DNA from 2 places in the Sphingopyxis sp. 22461 genome. Region 1 is predicted to be linked to the other one. Evidence: predicted binding sites of a transcription regulator. Region 1 holds the regulator's gene; the other holds the start of a gene.
What was found. Region 1 encodes LexA, which represses DNA repair genes until DNA is damaged. Its sites were predicted from a motif close to GTTCCNCNCTTGTTCT; they were not measured.
Positions count from the first base shown of each region.

Region 2: ACTJI5_RS01135 (DUF6771 family protein) is a predicted target of LexA. The motif match lies at 2,457-2,472, and genes of this name have one in related genera.

Region 1 covers NZ_JBQENY010000001.1:350,039-354,502, forward strand. Annotated here, with positions in the region: gene trpC (indole-3-glycerol phosphate synthase TrpC) at 1-89, shown strand, start outside; gene moaC (cyclic pyranopterin monophosphate synthase MoaC) at 86-556, shown strand; gene ACTJI5_RS01675 (molybdopterin molybdotransferase MoeA) at 553-1,743, shown strand; gene lexA (transcriptional repressor LexA) at 1,809-2,489, shown strand; gene ACTJI5_RS01685 (ComEC/Rec2 family competence protein) at 2,443-4,464, opposite strand, start outside.
Region 2 covers NZ_JBQENY010000001.1:228,951-233,414, forward strand. Annotated here, with positions in the region: gene ACTJI5_RS01115 (BPTD_3080 family restriction endonuclease) at 1-230, opposite strand, end outside; gene ACTJI5_RS01120 (SOS response-associated peptidase) at 726-1,385, opposite strand; gene ACTJI5_RS01125 (hypothetical protein) at 1,399-1,914, opposite strand; gene ACTJI5_RS01130 (hypothetical protein) at 1,925-2,254, opposite strand; gene ACTJI5_RS01135 (DUF6771 family protein) at 2,256-2,447, opposite strand; gene ACTJI5_RS01140 (bifunctional DNA primase/polymerase) at 2,613-4,464, shown strand, end outside.

The DNA of each region.
Region 1 (4,464 bases):
TCCGTGCCTTCCTCGTTGGCGAAAGCCTGATGCGCCAGGATGACGTCACGGCGGCAACGCGCCAGCTGCTCACGGGCGCCGCGGCGTGACGCGGCCGACGCACCTCGACGAAAGCGGGGCTGCGTCGATGGTCGATGTCGGCGCCAAACCGGCGACGCAGCGTCGCGCGGTCGCCGGTGGGCGGATCACCATGTCGCCGTCCGCGCTCGACGCAATCCGCAGCGGCAATGCGCCGAAGGGCGACGTACTCTCGACCGCACGCATCGCCGGGATCATGGCCGCAAAACGCACCGCCGACCTCATCCCGCTTTGCCATCCGCTCGCGTTGACTAAGGTCGGCATCGATTTCGCGTGGGAAGACAGCGGCATATCGGTCATTGCTACCGCGCAGACGACGGGCCCAACCGGGGTCGAGATGGAAGCGCTCACCGCGGCGTCGGTCGCGCTGCTCACGCTTTACGACATGGCAAAGGCGCTCGACCGCGCGATGATACTCGGCGACATCCGCCTGCTCGAAAAGAGCGGCGGGCGCTCGGGCGACTGGCGCGCCGAATGAGCGGGCTGCTTCCCGTCGAGGAAGCGCAAGCCCGGCTGCTCGCGCTGCGTGCGCCGCTAGCGAGCGAAAATATCGCCTTTTCCGAATCGCTTGGCCGTTATCTTTCAAGCGATGTCATCGCTGTGCGCGACCAGCCCTCCGCGCCGCTGTCGGCGATGGACGGCTATGCGATCCGTTTCGACGATCTGCCCGGGCCATGGTCGGTCATCGGCGAGGCGGCCGCCGGGACCGCACCCGACAGCATTGTGAAAGCCGGCGAGGCGATGCGGATTTTCACCGGCGCGATGCTTCCTGACGGCGCCGACACGGTGATCGTCCAGGAAGACGTCACCCGCGACGGCGCGCGGCTAACCCTGAAGGGCGATGGTCCCGGCACGCGCGGCCGCCACATTCGCGCGCGCGCCGCCGATTTCGCCGCGGGCGATTGCCTGCTGCCGGCGGGCACGCGCCTGACCCCGGGCGCCATCGCCGCGGCGGCGATGAGCGGTGCCGGCCAGCTTGCCGTCGGCCGCCGTCCGCGCGTCGCGATCCTCACCACCGGCGACGAACTCGTCCAGCCGGGACACCCGCTCGCCCCCGGCCAGATTCCCGACAGCAACGGCGCGATGCTCGCCGCGATGCTCGTCGGCGAGGTTGCCGAAACGATCCTGCCGCACCATCTCCGCGACGACCGGGCGACACTTGCAAAAATTCTCAAGGAGTTGGCGCGACGTCACGACGTCATCGTCACCGTCGGCGGCGCCTCGGTCGGCGATCACGACCATGTCCGCGGCGCGCTCGAAGACGCCGGCGGCCAGCTCGATTTCTGGAAAATCGCGATGCGCCCGGGCAAACCGCTGATCGCCGGCACGATCGGCGATGCGATCCTGCTCGGCTTGCCCGGCAATCCGTCGTCGGCCTATGTCACCGCGACATTGTTCCTTCTCCCGCTCGTCCGCCACCTTGCCGGCGCGCGCGATCCTTTTCCCGCCGTGCACCGGGCACCGCTCGCCGCGGCGCTGGCCGAGGGTGGGACGCGCCGCGACTATCTTCGCGCGCGACTCGAGGGCGGGCAGCTAACTCCGCGCTTCGGGCAGGAAAGTGGGCTCACGCTGCCGCTTGCATCGGCCAATGCCTTGTTGATCCGCGACATTGGCGCGGCGGCGCGCGCGGCAGGCGACATGGCGGACTATATCGTCATCGCTTGACAAGTTCCGCTTTGTTCCACTATCGTTCTCAATATGTCCGGAACTGGCATCATGGAGAACGACCGATGTTGACCGCAAAGCAGCATGAGCTGCTCCACTTCATCCAGGAACGTCTCGACACGAGCGGCATCTCGCCCTCGTTCGAGGAGATGAAGGAGGCGCTGGGCCTGAAGTCGAAATCGGGCATACATCGCCTGATAAGCGCCTTGGAAGAAAGGGGCTTTCTCCGCCGCCTGCCCAACCGCGCACGCGCGCTCGAGGTGCTCAAGGTGCCCGAGGCTGCGAAAGCCACGACGCCGGGACGTGAAAATGTCATCCCGCTCCGCAAGGCGCCCCCGGCACTCAAGCCGATCGCGGCCAACGACATCATCGAGGTTCCGCTGCACGGCAAGATCGCAGCAGGCGTACCGATCGAGGCGTTCGAGGATCACAACAATCTCGCCGTCCCCGCCGCGCTGCTCGGTTCGGGCGAACATTATGCGCTCGAAGTGTCGGGCGACTCGATGGTCGAGGCGGGCATTTTCGACGGCGATTATGCGCTGATCCAGAAAGCCAGCACCGCGCGCGAGGGCGATATCGTCGTCGCGCTGGTCGACGGGCAGGACGCAACGCTCAAATATTTCCGCCGCGAAGGGCAGATGATCCGCCTCGACCCGGCGAACGCTGCCTATGAACCGCAGCGCTACCCCGCCGACCGCGTCATCGTGCAGGGGCGCCTGTCGGGATTGCTTCGTCGTTACCACTAAGCTGCTGCGGCAAGCGCCAAGGATGCCCGTCGCCCGCTTTGAGCGTGGCGACGGCTTCGGGCTTTTCGCCCAGATAGAGCGCCAGCCCGCCGCTTGTCGCGAGGCTGTCGCGATCGATCGTCATCCAGCGCCCCGCGCACTCGTGCGGTAACCAGCGGTCGCTGATCACGACGTCGGCGGCTGTGCAGGCCGCCGCCATTTCCGCACCCTCGATCCGGTCGCGGCCACGCGAGGCGAGGATGATGCGCCGCGCAGCGCCCTCGCCTTGGCTCCAGCGGCAGAAATCGCGATTGCACTCGACATGATCGAGTTCGGTAAGGGCGGCGAGCGGAGCATCGACCCCGGCGGCCTCGGCCATGCTGTCGCGCACATAGTCGCCCGCCTTGTCGCGGAGCAGCGCATAGCTGCCATCGGGCATCGCGGCGGCGATATGGCGGCCGTCGCCGGTGACAAGCAGGTCGGGGCGCGGCTGGACAAGCAGCGCCGCCATGCCGATCGCCAGCGGCACCGCGCCGATGCGGCGCCACCCTGTCTTCCAAAGCAGCAACCAAAGCCCTCCGAATACCGCCAAGGCAAAACCCCAGCGCGGAAAGCCCGGCATCATGGCGACCGCACCCGGCGCATCGGCGACACCGTGCGCCAACCCGATCAGTGCGAGCAGAGCCTGTTCGGTAATCCACCAGAAGGGCGCGCCGAGCCCCACGCTGTCGAACAGCAAGGCGAGCGCCTCGGCGGGCATGATGACAAAGGTTGTCAGCGGTATCGCGACCACATTGGCGAGCGCGCCGTACAGCCCCGCCTTGTGGAAATGGAACAGCGCGATCGGCGCGAGCGCGATTTCGACGACAAGGCCGGTAAGGAGCAATCCCGCCACGCCGCGTCCCAAGCGGATCACCATTGCCTCATCCCGCCGGGCGAGGAAGGCGTGCATCGGCCGACTTTCATGCAGCGCAATGATCGCGGTGACCGCTGCAAAGCTCAGCTGGAAGCTTGGCCCGGCGAGCGACTCGGGGCGCCAGATCAATACGATCAACGCGCCCGCGGCCACCAGCCGCAGCGTCAGCGCCTCACGGCCCATAAGAAAAGCGATGAGCACGAGCAGCGCGGCGATGAACGAGCGCAGGGTCGGTACCTCGGCCCCGGCGAGCAACGTATACCCGCCGCCGGCGAGCGCCCCGGCGGCCGCGGCGAGGGGCAGGACATAGCCCGCCAGTGCGAGCCTCTGGCTGAGCGCGAGGAGCCGCATCGTGAGCAACATCGCAAAACCGACCACGGCGGTCACATGCAACCCGCTGATCGACAGAAGATGCGCCAGTCCGCTGCGGCGCATCGCCTCCTCGTCCGCTTCGCTGATAGCGCCGCGATCGCCTGTCACCAGCGCCGCAGCAATGCCTCCTGGAGATCCGTCGATCTGGTCGTGGATATGCGCGCTAAGCCGCGCTCGCAGCGGCGGGGTTACGGCGCCTTTCGCCGGTACGCGCGAAACTTCGCCCAGCACTGTCCCGACGGCCCCGATCCGGTCGAACCAAGCTCGCTGCGCAAAATCATATCCGCCCGGCAGGCTCGCGGTCGGTGGCGGCATCAGACGCGCCCTGACCCCAATCGTTTCGCCGTCGGTAAGGGTTGCCGCCTGCTCGCTGCGCAGGGTCAATCGCACGCGCGGCGGCAGGTCGGAACGGTTCTGCGGCAGAGCGAGAATGCGAATTTGGCCCTTGGCGGGCAGCGGCTCGGCGCGCTCGACGATCGCGGAAAATTCGGTCACCACCGGTCCCGCCAGAACCGGCGCCGCGACCCAGACGGCGCGTGTCCAGATGAGCAGCACGCCCGCCGCCATCACGCTGCATCCCACGACAACAAGCCGTCCGAGGCGGCTTTGCCAGCCGATCAGCAGGCCCGCGCACAGGCCGCCCGCGAGCAAGAGCAGCAACCCGATCCAGTGCGCCGTCGCGGGTAGCGCGAACCAGGCTGCGATACC
Region 2 (4,464 bases), 120 kb from region 1:
ATGACCTCGGTCGGGTTATATTCCTGGCCGGCTTCGTCGGCGAGGAAGTCGGCCTGGACCGCCTTGCCGCGCACCTTTTTCGCCTTGGGGATTGGGGAAACGAGCGCACTTTGGCGCCTGCGCGGAACGATTATGCTCGTCGGCTGCCCCGCATCGTCGAGTTCCCAATGGCGTCCGGGTTCCTCATACGGCGAGTTGAGGATCGGGGATTGAAAGAAGACATCGCTCATTCAGGCGAGCCTTGACGATACTTGCATTTACATCCCCCAAGACCAAATAGGAGGCGATTTCGACTACCTACGGGCCTCTAGCTCCTAGCGAGGCCATCGACATGCTGCAACGTCGAGTGCGAGCTTTGCGATAATTCCATCGGTGAGATTGGTGCCATTTCGGTTGCGTTTTCGTGGTGCTATCTATTGGTGGGGCGAGAGAGCTCAACGGATCGAAAATCCGAAAAACCGAAAAATTTTAATTTCGGCAGCCTCGGGAGGGTCGGTCTTCTAGACCCCCCATACCCCGTTCATTTAGCCTACTACCCTTCTTGCCAAGTGCAATCAGCTCTAAAGACCGCGCCCGCTACTGTTTCAAAATTCCAATATTGGCGTTGGTGGGCAATCGCCAGAGGATCGACCGACGGTCAACTCGCGCCTCGATGATGCGACCGACCACCGCCACTCGCCATACATAATCCACGCGTGATTTCTGGTTGGTTCCGCTACCGCCCACTAAATTAGCCGCGGCGAAGTTGGTGCGGAGGCCGCACTCCAAGGATCGGACGTCCTCTGGACCACCAGACTTGAGGCAGGATATTTCGCAACCAGCGCCATAGCCTGCTCAGCTGGAGCATGAAGCCAGGCGTCGTGGTCCCGGTGCCGCAAAATCACCGGCATCCGGTCGTGGATGTCGAGCATTTCCGGAACGGCGTCTACCATCACCATGGTGTAGCTATCTCCCCATTCGTCGGTCGGGCGCCAGAGGCCGGCGCAGGCGGCGAGCGGTTGGTCCGCGATGCTGATCCAGGCGCGGGTCATTTGGCCCGCGGGACCGACCGCCTCGGCGAATGCGCTGATCGGGATCAAGCAGCGGTGCGCTGGCTGGAGGAACCATTCGCGCCACATGTTGTAGGGTGACATAAGCTTGTCATCGCGCGCGTTGTTGACGTGCGTCGGCTTGTTGGGCTGCCCTGTTCGCTTGTTCAGCGAGTGCCGGGGGAAGCCCCATACCATCGCGTCGATCTGCCGCCCGCCAGCCACCTCTCGGACGACGAACCCCGTCCCGCCCTTCCAGACTTCGCCGGGGCTCGCGTTCGTCGGCTTCGGTCGCCGGGCCTTGAAGTAGGACGCCACCTCATCGACCGAGGCTTTCAAGGTGATCAGGTTGCACATTCGCGGCTCCGGTTCAGGCGGCGCCGAGCAGTCCTTCGAAGCTCTCCTGGATCGGCGGCGTGATCGTGAAGCTACTTTCCGGGAACCGGCGCAACATATCCAGCGCCGGCCGCTCCTGCAGAAGCCAGTCGAACCAGTCGTCGGGGTGGACCACGGCGACATGTCGATCCTTGTGCATGGCGAGATCAGGATAGGCCGGCACGGTCAGCGCGGCGAAGGCGTCGGGGTAGTCGCGCGTGCCGCGCTGCCAAACGCCCGCGATGCAGAAGAAGGGGATGTCGGTGACGAGGCTCGCGGCATAGAGCGTCTTCCCGTCGCGCTTGATGCCGAACTCGTTCGCGAGGATCAGGCACGGGTTCTCGATGCGAGCCGTCTCGGATTTAAGAAGCGGAATCTGGCCGATCTCGGGATCGCGCGACATCAAGCCCCAATGCGCTTCGATTTGCCGCTCCTCGCGGCCGTCCCAGATCATGATCCGGTGACCGCCCTTGCCGACGCCCTGCAGCGTGTCGTCGAAATCCCGGTCCATCATCTAGCTCCTAGCTGCGGTAGCGGCTGATCGCCCGCTTCCACTCGCGTTCATCGACCAGTTCCTTAATCTGGATCGCATCCTTGTCCCACGCGACCACTTCGAGACGCAGTGGCTGGACCCGGTGACCAGCCTTCCACGCGCATTGCCGACACCGGAAATGGCGGCAGGCAGAGCGAAGATTATCGTCCCAGCCTTTTCGGTGGAAGCGATACCAGAGTAGCCCCGCGTCGAACTTGGCGTGATGGCCGCAGCGGCAGACCGGCTGGACAGCATAATGCCAAATCGCCGCCTCGAAAATATGCGTGGCCCGCGGGATGCCCGATTTCGTATGCTGCACGTCACAGCGCCAGCACCAGCTGGTTCGGGTCGATCGCCGAAGATCGCTCGCCGAACATCTTCGTAATCGTCAGCGCAAGCTCCTGCGCAGCGGCCTCGCGCGTGCTCTCCTTCGGCGCAGAGATGCCGACGCGGGCCCAGCCGGGGGCGGCGAGGATCGCCCTCGCGACTCGGGTTTCGTCAATTTTATCCATAGCAGCATGAGAACAAAAAAGGAACGAAAGCGCAAGCCGGAACCGTCTCGGAAGATTTCGAAACCATAACCTAGACTCGATGTTTGGGAGCGGTCGACGCTCGCGATGTATCTCCTAAATGGGCCTTTCCCGATTGGGGAAGAAAACAAATTTTGGAGTAAAGCATTGAAAAATAATAATCCTGTGCCCAGTCGTTTTAAGGAGGCCGCCGAGTTCGGCTTTCACACCTTCCCGGTCAAGGAAGCAGGAAAGACACCGGCTGTAGCCTCGTGGAAGACCTATGCTGAAAGGGCTGCAACGCCGGATGAACTCTGTGCATGGGACGCCAACAAGTTCGGCGTCGCAATCGTCACCGGCGCGCCGAGCGGCATTGTAGTACTGGACGTCGATAGCGCCGAAGCGCAAGCACTCGTTGACAGCTGGGACCTGCCCCCGACCCCGTGCGTTAGCACCGGCCGCGGGCGCCACTATTATTTCGGGCACCCCGGCTTCAAGGTCGGCAATTCCGTTCGTATCGCTGGCACTAAGTTGGATATCCGCGGCGATGGAGGATACGTCGTAGGTGCGGGCTCGGTCCATGAGAGCGGCGCAATGTACGAGTGGCTGGTCTCACCGGACAACGTACAGTTTGCGGACCTCCCGACCGTCGTGCTTGATCAGCTTAAGGCAACGAAGACCCACTTGCCCAAACCCACCAATGGCAGGGCAGAACTCAATGCGGCGAACGTGTCGGGGCATGACAGCGGGGTCGTCGCGTATCTGCTTGGAACGCAGCGCACGGCTGTAACCAAGATTTCCGAGGCGCCGAATGGTGAACGCAACGACACGCTCTTCCGCTACGGTGCCCGCCTCGCGTCTAAGGTTGCCGCGGCTGGCGCAGATTGGGAAGCCTATTCCGACGCGCTCGTCAGCACCGCTTTTGCATCAGGTCTCGAGGCGACGGAGATCGAACGCACGTTGGCCAGTTGTTGGAAGTCAGGCTCGGAGAACCCCGATCCGTTTATCGCTGCGGCGATGAAGTGGGTTTACCTCAGCAAGCCCAATGCCTTCTACCACCTTGAAAGCGGTCAGTTGCTCGACATGCCGGGGTTCAACAATACGCATGCTCATCTGATCGTCAAAGGTAAGTTCGGCGAGTTTCTGCTCAGCGAGCGGCTCGTGCCGAGCATGTTTGATTTCGTTTTCGATCCTCAGAAGGGCAACGGCGTGATCGAAAAGGATGGCCTCCTCTGGCTCAACACTTATCGCGGCTCCGACGTTGAAGCGATCGAAGGAGATGCCGGACCGTTTGAGGAGTTCATCAGCTATCTCGTCCCGAGCGCCGAAGAACGCCAACATCTCCTTCAGATGATGGCTTGGACCGTCCGCCATCCCGGGAAAAAGCTTCGTCACGCACTGCTGCTGCGCAGCGAGCATCAGGGGGTCGGCAAGACCATGCTCACCGAAATCTGGGCTCATATCCTCGGGTCTCACAATGTGCGGAAGTCTACTACCGAGGAAATCACCGGGCCGTGGCAGGGATTCTTGATGAACACGCTTCTCATCGTGCTGGAGGAGCTCAACCTGGGAACCGGGCTGCGCGACTACAACAAGATGAAGGAGTTCATCACGAACGACATCGTAAAGGTGAACGAGAAATATCAGCCCAACCGGAATTGGCACAACGTCGCATCATTCGTCATGCTGACGAACTTGGCGGTGCCCCTGCACATCGAAGCATCTGATCGCCGGATTTTCTTCATCGATTCCCCCGCACTGCCCCGCGACCGCAGTTACTATGCCGACTTTGCGGCCTGGTGGCAGTCCAACCTGGGAGTGATCAAGTCGTACCTTGGTGGCATCGATCTCGAGTCCTTCTCGCCCGACGCCCCGCCTCCGATGACCGTAGCGAAACAGGCTCTGATCGCGGATAGCCGCACGGATTTGGCTCGCGATCTCGAATTGGAAATCAATCTCCGCACGGGTGTGTTCGAGCGCGACGTCGCGACGCTTGCCGAGATTGAAGCTCAGCTTGGCC